DNA from 2 places in the Streptomyces sp. NPDC021562 genome. Region 2 is predicted to be linked to the other one. Evidence: riboswitches for the same ligand, from Rfam matches in the RefSeq annotation. Region 2 holds a riboswitch; the other holds the start of a gene.
What was found. Region 2 has a riboswitch for S-adenosylmethionine ahead of AB0G52_RS16045 (amino acid ABC transporter permease). Riboswitches for the same ligand answer to the same signal wherever they lie in the genome.
Positions count from the first base shown of each region.

Region 1 (10,163 bases), on a different contig from region 2:
CGCGGCGACCGTCTTCATGAGGTGCTGGGCCACCAGCGAGTCGACGGTGGGCACGCCCGTGATGTCGAGGATCGCGAACCGGGCCCGCTGCTCCACGATCGCGTTCAGCAGCGACTCCATGACCACCTGGCTGCGGGCGCTGTCCAGGGTGCCGATCAGGGGCACCGCGACGACACCCTCCCACAGGTTGATCACGGGGGTGGCCACTTCGAGCAGCTGCTGCCGCTGCCGGGCGATCAGCTCCTCACCGGCGTCGACCGTGGTCTCCATGATGACCAGGCTGAGCGTGCCCATCAGGACGGTCAGCGCGAGCCGGACCTCCTGCGCCTGGTCGCCGGGCAGGTCACACAGTGCGTCGCGGAGCATCTCGGCGGTCGTGACCCGCAGTCCGGCGGCCTCCTCCGCTATCTGGGCCGGGCTGAACCCGCTGCGGGCACGGGCGGCGGCCATCCGCCGGAGCTGCTCCCGCACGGAGTCGAAGCCCGGGGCCGCGATGCTGTCCAGCAGGCCGGCCGAGGCCACGTCCGCCAGCGCGTCCACGACGGCCTTGCAGGCCTCGACCGCCTCGTCGCGCGAGACGGTGAACACCGTCCTGAACAAGGGCGCGTCCGCCCATCGCTGGGCGATCTGCTCGCGATGGCCTTCCAGGAAGGCCGTCAGCTCCCGCGCCGCCGACTCGGCCGCTGGCTGTTCCGGCACCTGCATCGTCTCCCTCGACCTCATGTCGTTGCGCCAGGACCGGCGCAATCAATGTCGTTCATTGCCGCAGGACAAATATTCCACATGGCAAACACCTCCCCCGTACGGCCACAGCGGCTCAGCGCCCGTGCCAGTCCAGGCAGACCACCAGGGCGTCGTCCTGCGGGACGGACTGCCCGCGGTGCCCGGTCAGCTCCCGCAGGATGGCGCGCGGCACCTCCGCTGCCGGCAGCAGCCGTGTGGACATGATCGCCCTGGCCAGGGCGGCGTCGCCGTACGCCTCCCCCTGCGGCGAGGCCACCGAGTACACCCCGTCGCTGACGAAGACCAGCCGGTCGCCCGGTTCCGCCTGGAAGTCCTGGACCACGTAGTCGGTCTCCTCGAACATCCCCAGCGGAAGCTGCGCCTCGAAGGTGACCTGCTCGACCACTCCGTCGCGCAGCCGCAGCAGCCGCGGGGAACCCGCGTCCACCACCTTCGCCCGGCCCGTCGCCAGCTCGAAGTCGAACATCAGCACCGAGAGGTAGCAGCGCCCCTGGTAGTGGGCGTACACCGCCTGGTCGGCCAGCGCGGCCTGGTCGTCGATGGCGAGGCCGGCCCGCCTGGCGTTGCGGAGCGCGTTGATGGCGAGGTTCGTCAGCAGGGACGCTTCTATGCCCTCGCCCATGCCGTTGGTGACGTAGAGCATGAGGTGGTCCGCGGTGGCGGACCAGTCGAAGTTGTCACCGAAGATCGCGTAGGCGGGCTCCAGCTGCGCACCGAGTTCGTACTCGGGGCGCGCGCAGGAGCGGCCCGGCAGGAGCTGCCACTGCATCTCGGCGGCCAGGGTCAGCCGGTCCTTGCGCCGTGCGCGCAGGTACACGTCCGTGTCACGCTCGGCGACGACGATCTCATGGCCGAGCACCTCGGCGATGTCGGCCAGCTCACCCAGCAGGCCGGGCGCGTCCTCCCCGTCCGGCAGAGTGACGCACAACACGCCCAACCGGTCGCCACGCACGGTGACCGGCAGATGGACGCGTACGGCACCCCCGGGAGCGGGCTCCACGAGGGGTTCCTGGGCCCCGAAGGCACGGCCCACGGGGCCGCTGTGCACCGGCACCGGCTCCGCGGTGCTCGGCAGCGAGGACACCGGCTGCAGCACGGTCAGGCCGTAGTCGGCCAGCAGCAGCTCCACGGACGTCGCGGCGTACTCCTGTGCGAGCACTCTGCGCACGACGTCGAGCAGCTCATGTGGGGCCGCCGTGCGCAGAGCGCGTTCAGCGGTCACAAATCTCTTCACGATTGTAAATACACCCATCCTCCGTCGGACGCACACGAGCCTTGCACACGCGGCAGGGCTTTCCGTGCCGCGTCGTGCCGGGTCGTCCGAACCATCTGTTGCAGCAACCGGCACCTAGTACGCTGAAAGACGTCCCAGGTGCCTGCGAGAGTGTGACGGTGACTGTCTTCCGCCCCCGCCCCGAACCAGTCGAGGTAGCACGCGTGACCTTGACGGCGGTGGAGTTGCTGGAAGTCCTGTGGGGCCGGGCCTCGACCGCGCCGGCTTCGCCCTCCCAGATGCGCGTGCTGCTGATGCTGGAGCACCAGGACGGGATCAATCTGCGCACCCTCGCCGACTCGCTCGCCTCCACGCCCCCGTCCACCAGCCGGCTCTGCGACCGACTGGTGGCCGCCGGCTTCGTCGAGCGCGTGGTCAGCCCTGCGGACCGGCGCGAGGTACGACTCCATCTCAGTGACCGGGGCCGCGTCTTCCTCGACGACCTGCGTGCACGCCGGGAGCAGGAACTCCAGGCGGTGCTGGAGCTGATGCCCGCCGCGAAGCGGACCGCGCTACTGGAGGGGCTGGAGGCGTTCTGCGACACGGCGGCGCTGCAGATACACAGCGACGAGCCGCGTGCCGGGGGCCGGACGGCCTGAACGCCTTCCGAGGCCACCGATCGCGTCGACACGTCGGGGCTCGGGCGGCCAGCACACGGAGCGACCTCCGCCCACCAGAACATCGCAAGTTCCTTCCCGCGCAATGCGACTCGGTTACTTTGTTGCCTCACACCCATAGTTGTCAAATGGCAACAGTCGGGCCCGGGGCCTCCCTTGTCTGGTACCCCCGAATCACCGTCTCTGCCTGTGGCCAACGTCTCGGAGGGGGGAGCCGACCTGGGAAACGCACGAGGCCGGTGCCGCACGTCAGGCGGGCAGCAGGCCTTCGCTCAGGCGCGACACGTGCAGCTGGGAGACGCCGCGACGAGCACCTGTCAACACCGCGATCCCCGGAACATCCGCCTTCTGCCCGGCGGCCGGCACGGTCGTCGTTCCCCTCATGCGTCCCTCCCGGTCGTCCGGCCTCGTCGGCACCGGTTGCTGGTCCCGCTAGGAGGCGCTTACCCCCACCGCCCACGGCCATGCCCCGAACCGACGCGACGGACGGGCGCGGGAGCGGCCACACCGGGTGTTCTTGACATGCGCCGGGGCGGCCGAGTGTGGACTTCTGCCGCACCCGCTCGGCCGTCTGTCCTCTCCGCGCCGCTGACCCCTGCCCGGCCCGCGCCGCGGTCTCCCCGTCTTGCCGCGCGCCTGGCGCCGCGAAGGGCGGGCGAAGGCGGCGTCGCACGGCTGGTCGCCGCGCGAGGCCGTCATCGAGCTCGGCCCGCAGCGCGGCCGGCACCCTCACGGCACCGAACGTCCCTGTGTGGCATTGACGTTCGACAAGTCCGCTCCGTAGCATCTCGATCGGCATTGAGTGTCAGCGTCAAGCCCTGGCTCGCTGACCGGCAACCCTCCCGCGCGGTGGGGTGCTCCAGGTGAAAGCCCGGCGGGGTCACCGACGATCACCGCAAGCGCGTGGCCCCGGTGGCGGGGCCGGAGACGGGGAGGGACCGGTATGCACAGCGATCATGCGGCGGTCGCCTCCTGCGCCGGTGCCATGCCGTTCTCCCGGCTCTCCCGCCGACGCCACATCGACCTCAAGCGCTCGACCAGCTGCCTCTGTCGCACGACACGCTGTCGCTGACGAGCAGGCCCCCGGTCCGCTGACAAGCCGTCGCTGACCAGCCCCCCGACCGGCCACCGCGACGGCCGGGCCCCTCGCGCGGCATCCACAGGTCGGCACCCGGACCGCCGCCAGGCACCGGCCTCCCGGCTCCCGGCTCCCGCGTGGCAGTCCGCTGCCCGTTCTCCCGCCACCGCGCCCGGTGGCGTCCTCCCGACCACCGTCTGATCAGCGCTTTCCCCCGGCCGGCGCCGACCGGCCGGGGCGCACGTCCGTCCCCGCACGACGTGCCGCGCTCCCGACGCCAGGCACCCGGTGCCCGGTGACACGAGTAGGAGAAAACCCTCCGTGACCGCACTTCCGGTATTCAGATCATCCCGTTGGGCGCCGCTGGCCGCCCTGCTGACCACCAGCGTGCTGCTGACCGCCTGTGGTGCGGGCGACGGCGGTTCCGGCGGCGCGAGCAGCCGGCCGAAGTCCGGCGGCACCCTGACCTTCGCGGTGGGATCCGACTCCGGCTGCGTGGATCCGCAGCAGGTCGGCAGCAACGACACCATCTACTCGGTCCGTCAGATCGTGGACTCGCTGACCGACCAGGACCCGAGGACCGGCAAGATCGTGCCCTGGCTGGCCCGGAGCTGGGACATCAACTCCGACGCCACCCGGTTCACGTTCCGTCTGCGCCCGGGCGTCACCTTCAGCGACGGGTCGAAGCTGACGGCGCAGGTGGTCAAGGACAACTTCGACGCGGTGCCGAAGCTCGGCGCCCTGGGCACCCTGGCCCAGGGTTACCTCAGCGGTGTCAAGAGCACCACCGTGGTCGACCCGCTCACCGTGCAGGTGACCTTCGCGCAGCCCAACGCACAGTTCCTGCAGGCGACTTCGACTCACTCACTGGGCATCGAGTCGTCGGCGAGCGTGCACCGCACCCCGCAGCAGAAGTGCAGCGACGGGGTGGTGGGATCGGGGCCGTTCGTGCTGAAGGGCTACGTGCAGAACCAGTCGATCACCCTGGCCAGGCGGACCGGGTACGCCTGGGGATCCGGTCTGTGGGCCAAGAAGGGCGAGGCCTACCTGGACAAACTGGTCTTCAAGGTGGTACCGGAGGCGGGCGTACGCGCCGGCAGCCTCCAGTCCGGTCAGGTCGACGCGATCAGCAGCGTCGGCAGGGCCAACGAGGCCGCGCTCAAGGGCGGCCGGGTCACGCTCGCCCGCCGGGCCAACCCCGGGGTGGTGTTCGGTCTGGGTCTCAACAACGCCAGTCCCCTGCTGAAGGACGCCAGGGTGCGGCAGGCACTCCAGGTCGCGGTCGACCGCAAGCAGATCGCCGACACCGTCTTCCCGACCGGCACCCGGCCGGCCGGCAGCGTCCTGGCGCACACCACCCCTGACTACACCGACCTGTCCGCGGACCTGACCACGGACCCGGCCAAGGCGAAGTCCCTGCTGGACCAGGCCGGTTGGAAGACGGGAGGTGACGGCTTCCGTACCAAGGGCGGCAGGAGGCTGAGCCTGACCATCACCTGGTTCCCCAACGCGGCCACCAACCAGCCCGCGCTGGAACTGGTCCAGCAGCAGCTGAAGGCCGTAGGGATCGACGTGGTGCTGAAGCAGCTCCCGGTCACCCAGTTCGCGACGACCCTGCAGGCCGGTGACTTCGACGTCGTGTGGGGCAACGTGACCCGGTCGGACCCGGACATCCTGCGCACCTCGTTCTCCACACAGCTGGCCAACTTCTACCATCTGACCGCCAGTTCGCTGGACACCGTGCTGTCCCAGCAGGCCGCGACGACCGATGCCGCCAAGCGCGCGAAGCTGGTCGCCGAGGCGCAGCGGCTGATCGTCCAGAACGCGTACGACGTGCCGGTGGTGGAGTTGCAGACCCAACTGGGCGTGTCCACGAAGGTGCACGACCTGGACTTCGACTCGGGCAGCCGGATCCAGCTGCACGACACCTGGATCGGCTAGCCCGTGCGCCGCTATGTGATCAAACGGCTCGCGCAGGCGGTCGGGGTGCTGTGGGCGGCCTACACGGTGTCGTTCCTGGTGCTGGACTTCCTGCCCGGTGACCCGGTCTCCGCGATGGCCGGCGCCGGGATGGACTCGGGACAGGTCGACCCGGCCCAGCTCGCGGCGCTGCGGCACGAGTACGGCTTCGACAAGCCGGTCCTCGTGCAGTACGCCGAGTACCTCGGGCGGGCGGTGCGCGGGGATTTCGGCGACGCCGTCTCCAGCGGCCGCCCGGTCACCTCCGTCATCGGCGCCGCGCTCCCGGGGACGCTCCAGCTCACGGGGGCCGCGCTGCTGCTCGCGGTGGTGTTCGGCGGCGGACTCGCGGTGGTGGCGACGTACGCCTCGCAGCGGTGGTTGCGGCAGCTGTTGCTGTCGCTGCCTCCGCTGGGGGTGTCGGTACCCACCTTCTGGGTGGGGCTGCTGCTGGTCGAGGCGTTCTCGTTCCGGCTGCACTGGTTCCCCGCGTTCGGCAACGACGGGCTGCGGGGCCTGGTGCTGCCGGCGCTGACGCTGGCCGTGCCGACCGGGGCGCTGGTCGCCCAGGTGCTGGCCAAGAGTCTGCTCACGGCGCTGGACCAGGCCTATGTGGAGACCGCACGGGCCAAGGGCGCCGGGCGCCCGCGGGTGCATCTGCGGCATGCGCTGCGCAACGCGTCACTGCCCGCGCTCACGGTCGTCGGGCTGCTGGTCGGGCAGCTGGTCGCCGGCTCGGTGGTCGTGGAGACGGTGTTCTCGCGGGACGGCCTCGGCCGGGTGACCGCGGCGGCCGTGACCGCCCAGGACATTCCGCTGGTGCAGGGGGTGGTGGTGTTCGGCGCGCTGATCTTCGTGGCGACGAACCTGGTCGTCGACCTCGTCTACCCGCTGCTGGATCCCCGGATCGTGGTGGCCCCGGACAGGAGGGCGGGCTTCGCATGAGTCAGAGCGTTGTCGACGACGCGGCGGACGCCGCCCTCGGCCTCACCCGGCCCGTCGAGGCCGGTCCCCCGCGGGCACCGGGCCGCCCCGGCGGGCCGCGGCGGGTGCTGCGGTTCCTGGTGCGCCGCCCCGGACTGCTGCTGTCCGTCGCGGTCCTGGTGCTGGTGGTGCCGGCGGCCTTCTGGCCGGAGCTGTTCACCTCCCAGGACCCGTTGCGGGGGGTGCCGGCCGACAACTTCCGCGGTCCGGGCGGCAGTCACTGGTTCGGTACCGACGAACTCGGCCGTGACGTGTTCTCCCGGGTGGTGTACGGCGCCCAGCTCTCCCTGAAGGCGACGCTGATCGCGGTCCTGGTGGCGTTCGTGGTCGGCGGACTGCTGGGCACGGCCGCCGGGTTCGTGGGCCGGTGGGTGGACGACGTGCTGATGCGGTTCGTCGACGTGCTCCTGTCCATCCCGGCGCTGTTCCTGTCCCTGGCCCTCGTCACCGCGCTCGGCTACGGGACGGTGAAGGTCGCGGTCGCGGTCGGCATCGCGAGTGTCGCCTCGTTCGCCCGGGTGGCCCGTGCCGAGGTGCTGAGGGTGCGGCAGGCGGTGTTCGTGGAGGCGTCCCGCTCCTGCGGGTCCCGCTGGTACTCGGTCCTCGGCCGGCACGTGCTGCCCAACGCGGCCGGTCCGGTGATCGTGCTGGCCACCCTGGACTTCGGCTCCTCGATCCTGGCCGTGTCGGCGCTCAGCTTCCTCGGCTACGGCGCGCCGCCGCCGGCCCCGGAGTGGGGCACGTTGATCTCCGACGGCCGCAACTACCTGGCCAACGCCTGGTGGCTGACCGCGCTGCCCGGTCTGGCCGTCGCCGCGACCGTGCTGGCCACCAACCGGATCGCGCGGGCGCTGGACGGCGCATGGGACCGGCAGCGATGAGCGGCGCACACGAGAACGGCGAGGACGTGACCACACCACTGCTCAGCATCCGCGGCCTGTCCGTGTCCTACCGCACCCGGGGCGGCACGGTGCCGGCGGTGCGAGGTGTCGACCTGGACGTCTGGCCCGGTCAGGTGACCGCCGTGGTCGGCGAGTCGGGTTCCGGCAAGAGCACCACGGCACACGCCGTCATCCGGCTGCTGGCCGCGAACGGCACCATCGACGCGGGCACGATCGGCTTCGGCCGGCATGATCTCGCCACCCTGTCGGAGGCGGAGCTGCGGACCGTGCGCGGCGCCCGGATCGGGCTGGTCCCGCAGGATCCGACGGTCTCGCTCAACCCGGTCAAGCGGGTCGGTGAGCAGGTCGCCGAGGTGCTGCGGATCCACGGCCGGGCGACCCGGCGGTCGGCGGCGGCCGAGGCGGTCGCGGTGCTGGACCGGGCCGGGCTGGCGGACGCGGCGGTCCGGGCCCGGCAGTACCCGCACGAGCTGTCCGGCGGTATGCGGCAACGGGTGCTGATCGCCATCGCCATCGCCGCGGGGCCGGAACTGATCATCGCCGACGAGCCGACCAGCGCGCTCGACGTGACCGTGCAGCGCGTCATCCTCGACCACCTCCAGCGGCTGGCCGAGGAGTCGGGCACCGCGGTCCTGCTGGTCACCCACGACCTCGGGGTGGCCGCCGACCGGTCCCAGCGGCTGGTGGTCATGGAGCGGGGCAGGGTCGTGGAGGCGGGCAAGACCCGCTCCGTGCTGGCCGACCCGCAGCACGAGTACACCCGGCGGCTGCTGGCGAGCGCGCCCAGCGCGACCACGGCCGCGCCCCGCAACCCGGTGGCGGCCCGCACCCCGGTGGCGGTCGGCGCCGCGGACCCGGCCACCGTCCCGCTGGTGGAAGTCCGCGACCTGGTCAAGGAGTTCCGGCTGCCCCGCGCCGGCGGCGAGGCCCGCACCCTGCGCGCGGTCGACGGCGTCAGCCTCACGCTGCCCCGCGGCCGGACCCTCGCCCTGGTCGGGGAGTCGGGCTCGGGCAAGTCCACCACCGCCCGTCTCGTGCTCAGGCTGGCCGACCCCACCTCGGGACAGGTCCTCTTCGACGGCGCCGACGTCACCACCGCAGGGGCCGGTCGGGTCAGGGAGCTGCGCCGCCGGGCCCAGTTGGTCTACCAGAACCCGTACGCCTCCCTGAACCCGCGGTTCTCGATCGGCGACGTCGTCACCGAGCCGCTGCGCGCCTTCAAGGTCGGCGACCGCGCCTCCCGGCTCGACCGGGCCCGCGAGCTCCTGGACCGGGTCGCCCTGCCCGCCGCGACGCTGGAGCGCCGCCCGGCGGAGCTGTCGGGCGGACAGCGCCAGCGGGTGGCGATCGCGCGGGCCCTCGCGCTCTCCCCCGACCTGGTGGTGTGCGACGAACCGGTCTCCGCGCTGGACGTCTCCGTCCAGGCCCAGGTGCTGGAGCTCCTGGCGGAGTTGCAGGACCGGACGGGGGTGGCCTACCTGTTCATCTCGCACGACCTGGCCGTCGTGCGGCAGATCGCGCACGAGGTGGCCGTGATGCGGGCCGGGCGGGTGGTCGAGACGGGACCGCCCGAGGCCCTGTTCACCACGCCGCGCCACGCGTACACCCGCGAGCTGCTCGCGGCGATCCCCGGCGGCCGGGTCCCCTCCCCCGCCGCCGAACCCGCCACGGGCTGAGGACCGGCGTCACGCGAGCACGCCCGCCGTCCCGGGCCGGCGTCCCGCCGCCGGTGCGGCGGGCACCACCGGGGCCGCGCGGGCGTACGGTGAGCCGTGCTCCGCGGCCGTCCGTGCGCCCCCGGGTGCACAGCCGTGAGCCGTCGGCCCGGAGGCGTCCGAGGGCCACCTCAGCGGGGGGCCGTGGTCTGCCGGCGGGCGGACGACGTCGGTGTCCGGTGGTCGTCCGGGCCGAGCGCCCGCAGGATGTCCTCGACGCTCTGCCTGGCGTCGCCGAAGAGCATGCTGCTGTTGTCGCGGAAGAACAGCGGGTTCTGGACGCCCGCGTAACCGGCGGCCATGGAGCGTTTGAAGACGACGACGTGCTCCGCCTCCCAGACCCGCAGCACCGGCATGCCGGCGATGGGGCTCGCCGGGTCGTCCGTCGCGGCCGGGTTGACGGTGTCGTTGGCGCCGATGACCAGCACGACCGAGGTACTGGCGAAGTCGTCGTTGATCTCGTCCATCTCCAGGACGATGTCGTACGGGACCTTCGCCTCGGCCAGCAGCACGTTCATGTGCCCCGGCAGGCGTCCGGCGACCGGGTGGATGCCGAACCGGACCTCGACGCCCCGCTCCCGCAGTCTGCGGGTCAGCTCGGCCACCGGGTGCTGGGCCTGGGCGACGGCCATGCCGTAGCCGGGGGCGATGACCACCGACCGGGCCCGCGCGAGCGCCTCGGCCGCTTCCGCGGCCCGGATCTCGCGGTGCTCCCCCTGCGCGTCCTCGCCTCCCGAGGGCGCCTCGATGCCGAAGCCGCCCGCGATGACGGAGAGGAAGGACCGGTTCATCGCCTTGCACATGACGTACGACAGGTAGGCACCGGAGGAGCCCACCAGCGCCCCCGTGACGATGAGCAGGTTGTTGTCGAGCAGGAAGCCGGCCGCGGCC
Region 1 is NZ_JBFACN010000024.1:7,980-18,142, reverse strand. It holds gene AB0G52_RS30975 (STAS domain-containing protein) at 1-705, opposite strand, end outside; gene AB0G52_RS30970 (PP2C family protein-serine/threonine phosphatase) at 818-1,996, opposite strand; gene AB0G52_RS30965 (MarR family transcriptional regulator) at 2,182-2,616, shown strand; gene AB0G52_RS30960 (hypothetical protein) at 2,884-3,018, opposite strand; SAM riboswitch class IV at 3,429-3,542, shown strand; gene AB0G52_RS30955 (ABC transporter substrate-binding protein) at 4,034-5,653, shown strand; gene AB0G52_RS30950 (ABC transporter permease) at 5,657-6,616, shown strand; gene AB0G52_RS30945 (ABC transporter permease) at 6,613-7,536, shown strand; gene AB0G52_RS30940 (ABC transporter ATP-binding protein) at 7,533-9,233, shown strand; gene pntB (Re/Si-specific NAD(P)(+) transhydrogenase subunit beta) at 9,404-10,163, opposite strand, start outside.
Region 1: another riboswitch for S-adenosylmethionine. It lies ahead of AB0G52_RS30955 (ABC transporter substrate-binding protein); the one in region 2 lies ahead of AB0G52_RS16045 (amino acid ABC transporter permease).

Region 2 (10,163 bases):
GTCGGGGGTGACGTGGAACAGGTCGCGCTGGGCGGATCCGTTGCCCTTGCCGATGATCAGGTCGAGGCGGCCCTCGGAGAGGTGGTCGAGGGTGGCGTAGTCCTCGTAGGCCCGGACCGGGTCCAGCAGGCTGAGCGTGGTGACGGCCGTGAAGAGCCGGATCCGGCGGGTGAGCGCGGCGACGTGGCTGAGCACGACGGTCGGGGAGGAGGAGATGAACGGCCGCTCGTGCCGCTCCCCCACCCCGAAGCCGTCGAAGCCGAGTTCCTCGGCGAGCACGGCGTTGTCGAGGACCTCCCGGAACCGGTCGTGGGTCGGTTTCCGGACGCCGGTGACCGGGTCCGGGCGGTGCACGATCAGGGTGATCGCGAGGAACTTCACGACGCGGCCCGTTCGGTGCGCTTCCCGTCCGGGTGGGCGAGGCCGAGGTGGTCGCGCAGGGTGGTGCCCTCGTACTCGGTGCGGTACACGCCCCGTTCCTGGAGGAGCGGGACCACCGTGTCGGCGAACGCGTCGAGGCCGCCGGGGGTGATGTGCGGGACCAGGATGAAGCCGTCGGAGACGTCCGCCTGCACGAAGTCGTTGATCGTGCGGGCGACCGTGGCCGGGGAGCCGACGAAGGTCTGCCGGTTGCCGGTGTTGATCACCAGGTCGCGGATGGACCACTTGTTGGCCTCGGCCAGCTCCCGCCACTCACGGGCGATGGCGATCGGGTCGCGGTACATCCGGACCTGCGCGCGGCCCCGCGAGATGTGCTCCTCGCCCACCAGCGGGTCGACGTCGGGCAGCGGGCCCTCCGGGTCGTACGACGACAGGTCCCGGTTCCAGACGAACTCCAGGTGCTTGAGGGCCGTCGCCCCGCTGACCTGCTGGCGGCGCACCTGGTGGGCGATCTCCTCCGCCTCCTCGTCGGTGTCGCCGAGGACGAAGCTGGCGGCGGGCAGGATCAGGAGTTCGTCGGGGCGGCGGCCGTACGTGGCGAGGCGGGACTTCACGTCGGTGTAGAAGGCCTGCCCGGCTTCGAGGGTGGCGTACCGGCTGAAGATCGCGTCGGCGCCGGACGCGGCGAACTCGCGGCCCTCGTCGGACTCGCCGGCCTGGAAGATCACCGGGCGGCCCTGCGGGGAGCGCGGCACGTTGAACTGGCCGTGGATGTCGAACTGGGGGCCCTTGTGCACGAAGGAGCCTGCCTTCGCGTCACTCAGGAAGGTACCGGTGGCCTGGTCGGCGAGGATCTCGTCGCCGTGCCAGGAGTCGAAGAGTTCGTTCGCGGTGGCGAGGAACTCCTTGGCGCGGGAGTAGCGCTCCTCCTGCGGCAGGAAGCCGCCGCGGCGGAAGTTCTCGCCGGTGAAGGCGTCCCAGGAGGTGACCACGTTCCAGGCGGCCCGGCCGCCGGAGAGGTGGTCGAGGCTGGCGAACTGGCGGGCCACCTCGTAGGGCTCGTTGAAGGTGGAGTTGATGGTGCCGGTCAGACCGAGGTGCTCGGTGACGGCGGCCAGCGCGGCGAGGATCGTGAAGGTGTCGGGGCGCCCGACGACGTCCAGGTCGTATATCTTGCCGCCCTGTTCGCGCAGGCGCAGGCCCTCGGCGAGGAACAGGAAGTCGAACCTGGCGCGTTCGGCGGTCCGCGCGAAGTGCGTGAAGGAGCTGAACTCGATGTGGCTGCCGGCGGCCGGGTCGCTCCACACCGTGGTGTTGTTGACCCCGGGGAAGTGTGCGGCCAGGTGGATCTGCTTCAGCGGCTTGCTCATGAGGGGTGCGGTCCTTCCGGCTCAGGCGGTGGCGGCGGCGTAGCGGTTGGCGGGGCGGGCGAGCCCGAGCAGGCCGCGCAGGGTGTCGGCCTCGTAGGCGGTGCGGAAGCGGCCGCGGCGCTGGAGTTCGGGCACCAGGTCCTGGGTGATGCGCGGCAGGTCGTGGCCGAGGACGGCGGGCCGGAGCCGGAAGCCGCTGAGGCCCGCGGCGGCGAACTCCTCCAGGAGGTCGGCGAGTTCGGCGGCCGCACCGGTGAAGATCCGCGCGTCGCTGGTGTACGCCCCGCCGTCGAGGGCGTCGAGGCGCGCCTTGCGGGCCTCGGCCGCGGCCCGGTCGTCGTCGAGGAAGACCACGAGGTCGCCGAAGACGTGCACGGTGTCGGCGGCCCGTCCTGCGGCCTCCTGCTCGGCGCGGATCTCGGCGAGGATCGCGCGGGCGTCGGCGGCGTCGCGCGGGGTGGTGTAACCGACGTCGGCCTGCCGGGCGATCAGCCGGTACGGCACGGTCTGGTGGCCGAGGGCGGTGACCAGCGGCTGGCCCTGGGGAGGGCGCGGGGTGATGGAGGGGCCCTTGACGCTGAACTTGGCGCCCTCGAAGTCGATGTAGTGCAGCTTGTCCCGGTCGATGAAACGGCCGGTGGCCGCGTCCCGGATCTCCGCGTCGTCCTCCCAGCTGTCCCAGAGGCGGCGGACGACCTCGACGTAGTCGGCGGCCTCGTCGAAGTGCTCGGTGAGCCGCTCCTGCCCGGCCGGGGACCGCAGTTCCGCCAGGTCGACCGGCGGGAAGCTGCGGCGGCCGAAGTGGTCCGCCTCGTGCGGGCGGGCGGAGATCTGCACCCGCAGCCCCGCGCGGCCGGTGCTGACGTAGTCCAGGGTGGCGATCGCCTTGGAGATGTGGAACGGCTCGGTGTGTGTGGCGATCACCGTCGGCACCAGGCCGATGTGGCGGGACAGGGGTGCGACGCGGGACGCGATCAGCACGGCGTCGAGGCGGCCGCGGACCTGGTCGGTGCGGCCGTCCGGCTCGCCGTAGTACGAGGACTGCAGGCCGAGACCGTCCTCGATGGTGACGAAGTCGAGGAGACCGCGCTCGGCCTCGGCGACCAGGTCGGCCCAGTATCCGGCGGTGAACAGCTCTCGGGGGCGGGCGACCGGCTCGCGCCAGGAGGCGGGGTGCCAGCCGGTGCCGTCGAGGGCGACGGCGAGGTGCAGGTGGGAAGCGGGATTCGAGGACACAGTGGTGCCTTCCTGAGGTCCGTGAGAGGGCGCGCCGGACGGGAGGGGCGCGGCGGAGGAAAGTCAGGAGCAACAGAGCGCGCCGGCCACGCGCAGCAGGTCGATGTGCGGCCGGGCGTACAGGACGGTACGGCGGCTGGGACTGACGACACGTGTCATGTCCCGCACCTCCCCGGCCGGTTTCGCGTAGATCTCGTCATGAGTCACAACAGCCGGGTGTCCGTGGGTGTTCCCGGGCTGCGCACCAGCAGGGTGCGGCCGCGCAGGCGCTCGGTGAAGCCGATCGACTCGTAGAGCCGGATGGCGGTCGCGTTGTCGGGGGCCGCGTGCAGGAACGGGGTCTGGCCGCGTTCCCTGATGCCCGCGGCGACCGCGCGGACGAGACGGGTGGCCAGGCCCCGGCCCCGGTGCTCCGGGTCGGTGCAGACGGCGCTGATCTCGGTCCAGCCGGGCAGCCGCAGCCTCTCCCCGGCCATGGCGATCAGCCGGCCCCGGTACCGGATGCCGAGATAGCTGCCCATCTCGACGGTCCGGGTGCGGAACGGGCCGGGTCCGGTGCGGGCGACCAGGTCCAGCATCTCGGGCACGTCGGCCGGGCCGAGCCGTACCGCCTCCGGGGCGGGCTCGGCCCGCAGCGCGGTGTCCACGAACTGGACGCCCCGGCCGCCGCCGACCACCTCCCAGCCGGGCGGCGCCTGCTCGACCGGCTTGATCCTCACGGTCGTTCCGGGGCCGACGAGCGTGCGCAGGTCGGCCCAGGCGGCCGGGTCGGCGGCGTCGGCGAGCGCCGCGCAGGCGTAGACGTCGTCCGGGTAGCGGGCGGCCGCGCCGACCCGCTCGGCGAGGTGGGCGTGCGGGCCGGTGAGGGCGGACCAGACGGCGTTGTCGAGCGGTGTGGTGTCGGGTGCGAGGGGGGTCCCGCCTCCGCGGAAGCCGGTCTGGACGGTCACGGAGGCGGAATCCTTTCCCGGTGAGCCGACGGGCGTGCTGGTGCGGGCGGTCACGAGTTGTCGAGCGGCAGTCCGGGCGGGCTGACCTCGGACTTGGCGACGGCCTCGTTGGAGAGGTTGTAGGCCTTGAGCCACTGCGCGTACTGACCGTGCTTGATCAGGTGGTTGATGGCGTCCGCGAGGGGCTTGGCGAGGCCGCTGTCCTTCTTCGCGGTGGCCGCGATCAGGCCCTGGAGGCCGGCACCGGCGCCGGAGTAGGTGCCCGCGGTGCGGGTGGCGTTGGGCGTGCCCGCCGTCTGCTTGTTGTGGTAGGCGAAGCCGGGGTTGGGGCCGAAGGAGGCGTCGATCTTCCCGCTGTTCAGGGCGAGGAAGGTGCTGGTGCTGTCCTGGAAGTACTTGACGGTGAGCTTCTTGCCCTCCTTGGCCAGCTTCGCCTGCCACTCCAGGAGGATCTTCTCCTGGTTGGTGCCGGAGCCGACGGCGATCGTCTTGCCCGCGAGGTTCTCGTAGTTGCCGTCGAAGTTCCAGGTGCTCTTCTTCGGCACGATGAAGGCGAGGTTGTCCTGCCGGTAGGAGGCGAACTCGTACTTCTTCTTGCGCTCCTCGGTGTCGGTGACGTTGGAGAGCGCCACGTCGACCTTGCCGCTGTCGATGCCGACGAACATGTTCTCCCAGGTGAAGTTCTTGATCTCCGGCTGGAGTCCGAAGACGGCGGCGATCAGGCGGCCGAGGTCGGGTTCGGAGCCGGTGAGGGTCTTCTGGTCGCTGCCGACGTACGCCAGCGGCGGGAAGCCGGCGGGCAGGGCGCCCTCGCCGATCACGAGCTTGCCGCTCTTGCGGACGGCCGCGGGCAGTTCCGCGCTGATGGACTTGACCTCGGAGACCTTGATGGTGGTCTGGGTGGCGGCGCCGTTGGAGACCCGTCCCACGACGACCTCCCCGGCCTTGGCGTTGTCGGTGGTGGTGGCCGCGTCGCTGTCGCCCCCGCAGGCGGCGAGCCCGGTGGCGAGGGAGGCGACGGCGGTGGCCGCGGTGATGCCTCTGATCAGGCTGCGTCGGGTGAAGTGGGTAGACATGGCCGTTCCTTGTCGGTGCCGGTGATGAGGGTGAGGGCGTGGGGGGAGGTCTGGGGTGATGCGGTTCAGAGAACCTTGCTGAGGAAGTCCCTGGTCCGCTCGTGTTGCGGTTTGTCGAGGACCTCGGAGGGCGGTCCCTGTTCGACGATCCTGCCGCCGTCGATGAAGACCACCCGGTCGGCGATCTCGCGGGCGAAACCGATCTCGTGGGTGACGATGACGAGCGTGGTGCCGCTGGTGGCCAGGTCCTTGATGACGGAGAGGACCTCCCCGACCAGCTCGGGGTCGAGGGCGGAGGTGGGCTCGTCGAAGAGGATGACGCCGGGGCGCAGGGCGAGGGCGCGGGCGATGGCGACGCGCTGCTGCTGGCCGCCGGACAGCTGCCGCGGGTAGGCGCCGACGCGTTCGCCGAGGCCGACGCGTTCGAGCAGTTCCTTGGCCAGCGCCTGGGCCTCGGGCTTGGTCAGCTTCCCGGTGGCGACGGGGGCGGCGGCCACGTTGTCCAGCACGGTCAGGTGCGGGAAGAGGTTGAAGTTCTGGAAGACGAAGCCGATCCGGCCGCGCTGGGCCAGGATGGCGCGCTCGCTCAGCTCCTTGAGCCTCTCGCCCTGCCGTTTCACCCCGATCAGCTCGTCGTTGATGCTGACGTAGCCGATCTCGGGCTTCTCCAGGTGGTTGACGACCCTCAGGAGCGTGGACTTGCCGGAGCCGGACGGGCCGAGGATGACGGTGACCTCGCCGGGCCGGATGGTCAGGTCGACGCCGTCGAGGACGCGGTGGGCGCCGTACCACTTGTGGACGTCGTGGATCTCCAGGGCGGCGGGGGCCGTCTCCAGGGTGTCGGTGATGCTCATACGGCGGCCTCCCGGCGGATGCGGGCGCGCAGGTCGGCGAGGCCGGCCCGCAGTTTCTGCGAGGGGGTCGGCGGCAGGGAGCGGGTGGCGCCCCGGGCGTAGTACCGCTCGACGTAGAACTGGATCACGGAGACGACGCTGGTGAGGATCAGGTACCAGACGGTGACCACCAGCAGCAGCGGCACGATGTCGCCGGGGTAGGTGGAGCCCATGCTCTGTGCGGTGCCGAAGAGGTCGAGCAGGGAGACGTAGAAGACCAGCGAGGTGCTCTTGATGAGGCCGATGAGCTGGTTGACGTAGTTCGGGATGATCGACCTGAGCGCCTGTGGGAAGACGATCCTCCGGAACTGGTAGCCCTTGGGCAGTCCGAGCGCGGCGGCCGCCTCGTGCTGGCCCTGGTCCACCGAGAGGATGCCGCCGCGGACCACTTCGGCCGCGTAGGCCGCCTCGTTGAGGCTGAGGCCGATGACGGCGATGACCATGTCGGTGGCGAGCTTGGACTCGTCGAAGGAGAAGAAGGCCGGTCCGAAGGGGACGCCGACGCTCAACGTCTTGTACAGGGCGCTGAAGTTGTAGAGGAAGAGCAGGACGACGATGAGCGGTATGGAGCGCAGCGCCCACACGTAGGTCCAGCTGACCGCGCGCAGCACCGGGCTCTTGGAGAGCCGGGCCAGCGCGAGCAGGACGCCGCCGAGGAGGCCCAGCACCGCGCTGTAGGCGGTGACTTCGAGGGTGATGACCAGCCCGTCGAGGATGGTCGGCCGCAGGAACCAGTAGCCCCAGCGGTCCCACTGGTAGAAGGGGTTGGTCACCAGGCCGTGGACGAACTGGGCGACCAGGACCAGGACGACGGCGGTGGCGATCCACCGTCCTGGCTTGCGCAGTGGCAGAACGCGCTGTGCTGCGAGGGGCTTTGACGGTTCGTCGGCGGCGGACGGCGCCTCGGGGGCGAGGGTGGCGCCTGGGGGTTCACTCATGGCGGGCTCCGGCGGAGTCGGACACCCCGGAGATCCCACGACCGGGTACGCGGCACCGGCCGTGTTCGGGCACGGCACGGGCGCGGGGGCGCGCGGGACACGGGGGCTGGGCGGACGGCGTCACACCGGACGGCCGGTGCTTTCGTCAGGAACGCTGAGGCGCGAAGCTGCGGGGCTGGGCGGACTGGGCGGAAAGGCCTGGTCAGACCCGGCAGCGGGCACAGCCCGGTGCGGTACACGCGCTACACAGGGCGCTGTTGACACGGAGCAGGTCGACGGCGCGGTCGGCGACGAGCGGGCTCGGGTACGGCTGTACGCAGCCCCGGGCGCGGCGCGGGGCCGTGCTGGAAGCTGCGTACATGTCCGTCACCTGTCACTTGGTGGCCCGTGGGCCGCGCGCTTACCGAACGTCGTCATTCGGTCGGGTCGTCACCTGGGGCACCCCACCGCGGTGCGAGGGTTGCCGGTCAGCTAGCCAGGGCTTGATGCTGACGCTCTTGACCGTTCTGGTCCGTAAGTTAGGCAGCCGCCCGAACGAATGTCAACGCCTGTCCGGTCGGCGGGACGGTTCGGACTGCTCTCACCTGCGGGAAGCGTCCGCCGCATGCCCGGCCCAGTCCAGGATCTGGACGGCCGCGCCGGCGGCTTCCAGTCCCTGGCAACGGCCGTGGTGGCGGCGGGCGATGCCGTCGAGGTCGAGGTGGGCGCCGAAGGCAGGGTGCGCGGCCAGCCGCCGGGCGTAGGCCCACAGCACCGGGTGGTCGGCGATGCGGTGCACGGCGGAGGCGTCCAGGTGGTTGCGGTGCACGGTGTCCAGCTGCACCAGGGTCACCCACAACTCGACGTCGGCTGCGGTCAGTCGACCGCCGACCAGGAACTCGACGCCGGTCAGGCGGTGTTCCAGCTCGCCCAGTGCGGCGAGCAGGGTCTCCAGCGCCCGTGGGTCGCCGCCCTCCCGCCCGGCGCGCTGCGCGGCCTGCTCGACGTCCTCGGCGCACAGCCGCTCGACGGCCTCGATCTCGGCCTCGGCACCGCACGGGTACAGGCGCGTGACGCCGTCGCCGAAGTGGCGGTCGAGGTCGCGCAGGATGTCCCGGCCGTGGGTGGAGACGATCCGGCCCGACCAGTCGTCGCTCAGCACGGGCGCCAGGGCCGGTCCCGAGTAGCGATGGGCGCTGGCCTCGTACAGCGGGCGCAGTGCCGTGTGGCTGCCGTCGGGACGGTCCGGGACCGCGGGCAGGAAGGTGACCGGACAACAGCCGTCCAGGGCCAGCAGGCTGTGGCCGACGGCGATGCGGAGGCCGTCGGGACAGGCGGTGGCGAGGTACAGCCGGTAGCGGCCCGGCACGGCGTAGTGGCCGCTGCGCGCGTCCCGTCCGATGCGTCCCCGGAAGGCGGGGGCGGTGCGGACGGACGGCAGTGCGGTGAGCGGAGTGATGGACATGCGTCTCCCCGGTTACGGGCGCGTGGACGTACGCGCGGCGGAAGCGTTCGTCGGTGTCCGCCGCGACCGTCCGTGCTCGGCCCGGGCCGCGGAGCGCGGGCGGCGGAGCGTCGGCGGTCACGGCGGGCGGGCAGGGCAGGGGGTCGTCGGGCGGGCGGTCGGGGCGGGCCGCGGAAGGGGCGTCCGTTCGGCCCGGGCCATGGAGGGCGGCGCGCCGCGGTCAACCGGTGCGGCTGATGGCGCTGCACACCCGGAGCAGGTCGATGTGCAGCCGGGAGGTGAGCAGCGGCGAGGAGAGCAGGGCGAACGGCCAGGGCGTACGGCGATCTCGGCGCTGTGTGCCGGTGACCGTGCGCAGCCGATCCATCTTTCCCTACCTTTTCACTAGGATTCCCCTCTGGAGTGTCGATCGGCCTCCGCGCGGCGTCAAGAGGGCGTCCACGCCTGGGACACCGCCACCCCCGGGCCGCTCACCCGAATGGCACGCGCGAGTGGTCGGCGGCCGGACCGGATGGTGGCGTGGAGGGACGAACCGCGTTCCCGAGGAGGCAGCCGCCATGACCCGTCCGTCCCGACCCGCGCGTGTGCTCGCCGCGGCCCTGGCGGCGGGGTCCCTGCTCGCCGTCGCGGCCTGTTCGGGCGGGAGCGGCGACTCCGGAGCCGCGGTCGTCTCGCCCGCCGCCGAGCGCTCCGCCGCCTCGCCGACGGCGACGGCCGCCCTCACCGGGCCGGGCGCGCAGGCGGCGCTGATCACACCGGCCGACATCGAGGACAACTGGCAGCTGGCGACGGACGCCGCGACCTGGCGCAACTCCATGCTGGTCGGCAAGGTCGACGTGGCCGGCTTCCTCACCGCGAAGACCGATGCCGCCGACTGCCAGCGGCTGCTCGACAGCCTCTACTCCGACACCCTGCTCGGCCGCGCCACGGGCGCCTCCGGGCTGCGCGGCTTCACCTCGGAGACCGCACGGATGCTCTACCAGGTCGGGGACTACGGCTCGGCGAACCTGAACGCCACACTGGGCTGGCTGAAGACGCTGCCGCAGAAGTGCAACCAGTTCACGGCCACCGGCAAGGACGGCAGCAAGCGGACGATCCAGGTCGTGTCGGCGCAGGTCCCGAACGTGGGCGACGCCCGGCAGGCGCTGACGGTGACCGTGCAGGGCACCAGCGACGGCCAGCCCGTCACCTACGTCACGGACGTCGCGGTGCTGCGGATCGGCGCCTCCGGGGCGGCCGTCACCAACGGCGCCCTCGACGCCGTGGACCACGACAGCACCGCGCTGGCCGTGCAGAACGGCGCCCAGCGCCTCAAGGACGTGCTCTCCGGCAAGACCCCGGCACCGATGCCGAGCGAGTTCGACTAGGGCCACGGGCGGTCGGGGCGCCGGGAGGGCGTCCTTCGGCCGGCGCCTAGGCGGCACCCCGGGCAGGTCCCGTCGTGCCGTGCGCGGGCCCCGCCCGCTCCGGGAACCGGCCTTCCGTGCCGGTCAGTTCCAGTACGCGCCGGATCTCGGGCCGCAGCCCGCGCAGCTCCATGGCGCCGCCACCCGCGACCACCCGGTCGCACAGGCGCAGGAGCATCCCCAGGCCGGCGGCGTCCATGAACGTCACCTGGGTGAGGTCGACTACGAGGTCCCGGCCCGCGAGCACGAGCGGACCGATGACCGGGGCGGCCTGCGAGCGGGCCGTGAAGTCCAGCTCCCCCGCCGCGGTCAGCACGACCCGGCCGGGCGAATCACTGATCCGCATGTCGAAGAAAGACTGCATGGAAAAACCACCGTTCGGGTCGAAGCCCATCACGGTCGGCTTCCGCTGCCGGAAGAAGGCCGTCAAGCGCGCGGCCGCCCTGGCCGCTCACAGCCGAGCAAGACC
Region 2 is NZ_JBFACN010000009.1:94,009-104,171, reverse strand. It holds gene AB0G52_RS16080 (LLM class flavin-dependent oxidoreductase) at 1-381, opposite strand, end outside; gene AB0G52_RS16075 (NtaA/DmoA family FMN-dependent monooxygenase) at 378-1,751, opposite strand; gene AB0G52_RS16070 (LLM class flavin-dependent oxidoreductase) at 1,773-2,987, opposite strand; gene AB0G52_RS16065 (putative leader peptide) at 3,051-3,146, opposite strand; gene AB0G52_RS16060 (GNAT family N-acetyltransferase) at 3,191-3,937, opposite strand; gene AB0G52_RS16055 (ABC transporter substrate-binding protein) at 3,988-5,013, opposite strand; gene AB0G52_RS16050 (amino acid ABC transporter ATP-binding protein) at 5,079-5,867, opposite strand; gene AB0G52_RS16045 (amino acid ABC transporter permease) at 5,864-6,844, opposite strand; SAM riboswitch class IV at 7,236-7,347, opposite strand; gene AB0G52_RS16040 (glutathione S-transferase C-terminal domain-containing protein) at 7,425-8,288, opposite strand; gene AB0G52_RS16035 (hypothetical protein) at 8,509-8,655, opposite strand; gene AB0G52_RS16030 (hypothetical protein) at 8,846-9,655, shown strand; gene AB0G52_RS16025 (STAS domain-containing protein) at 9,702-10,058, opposite strand.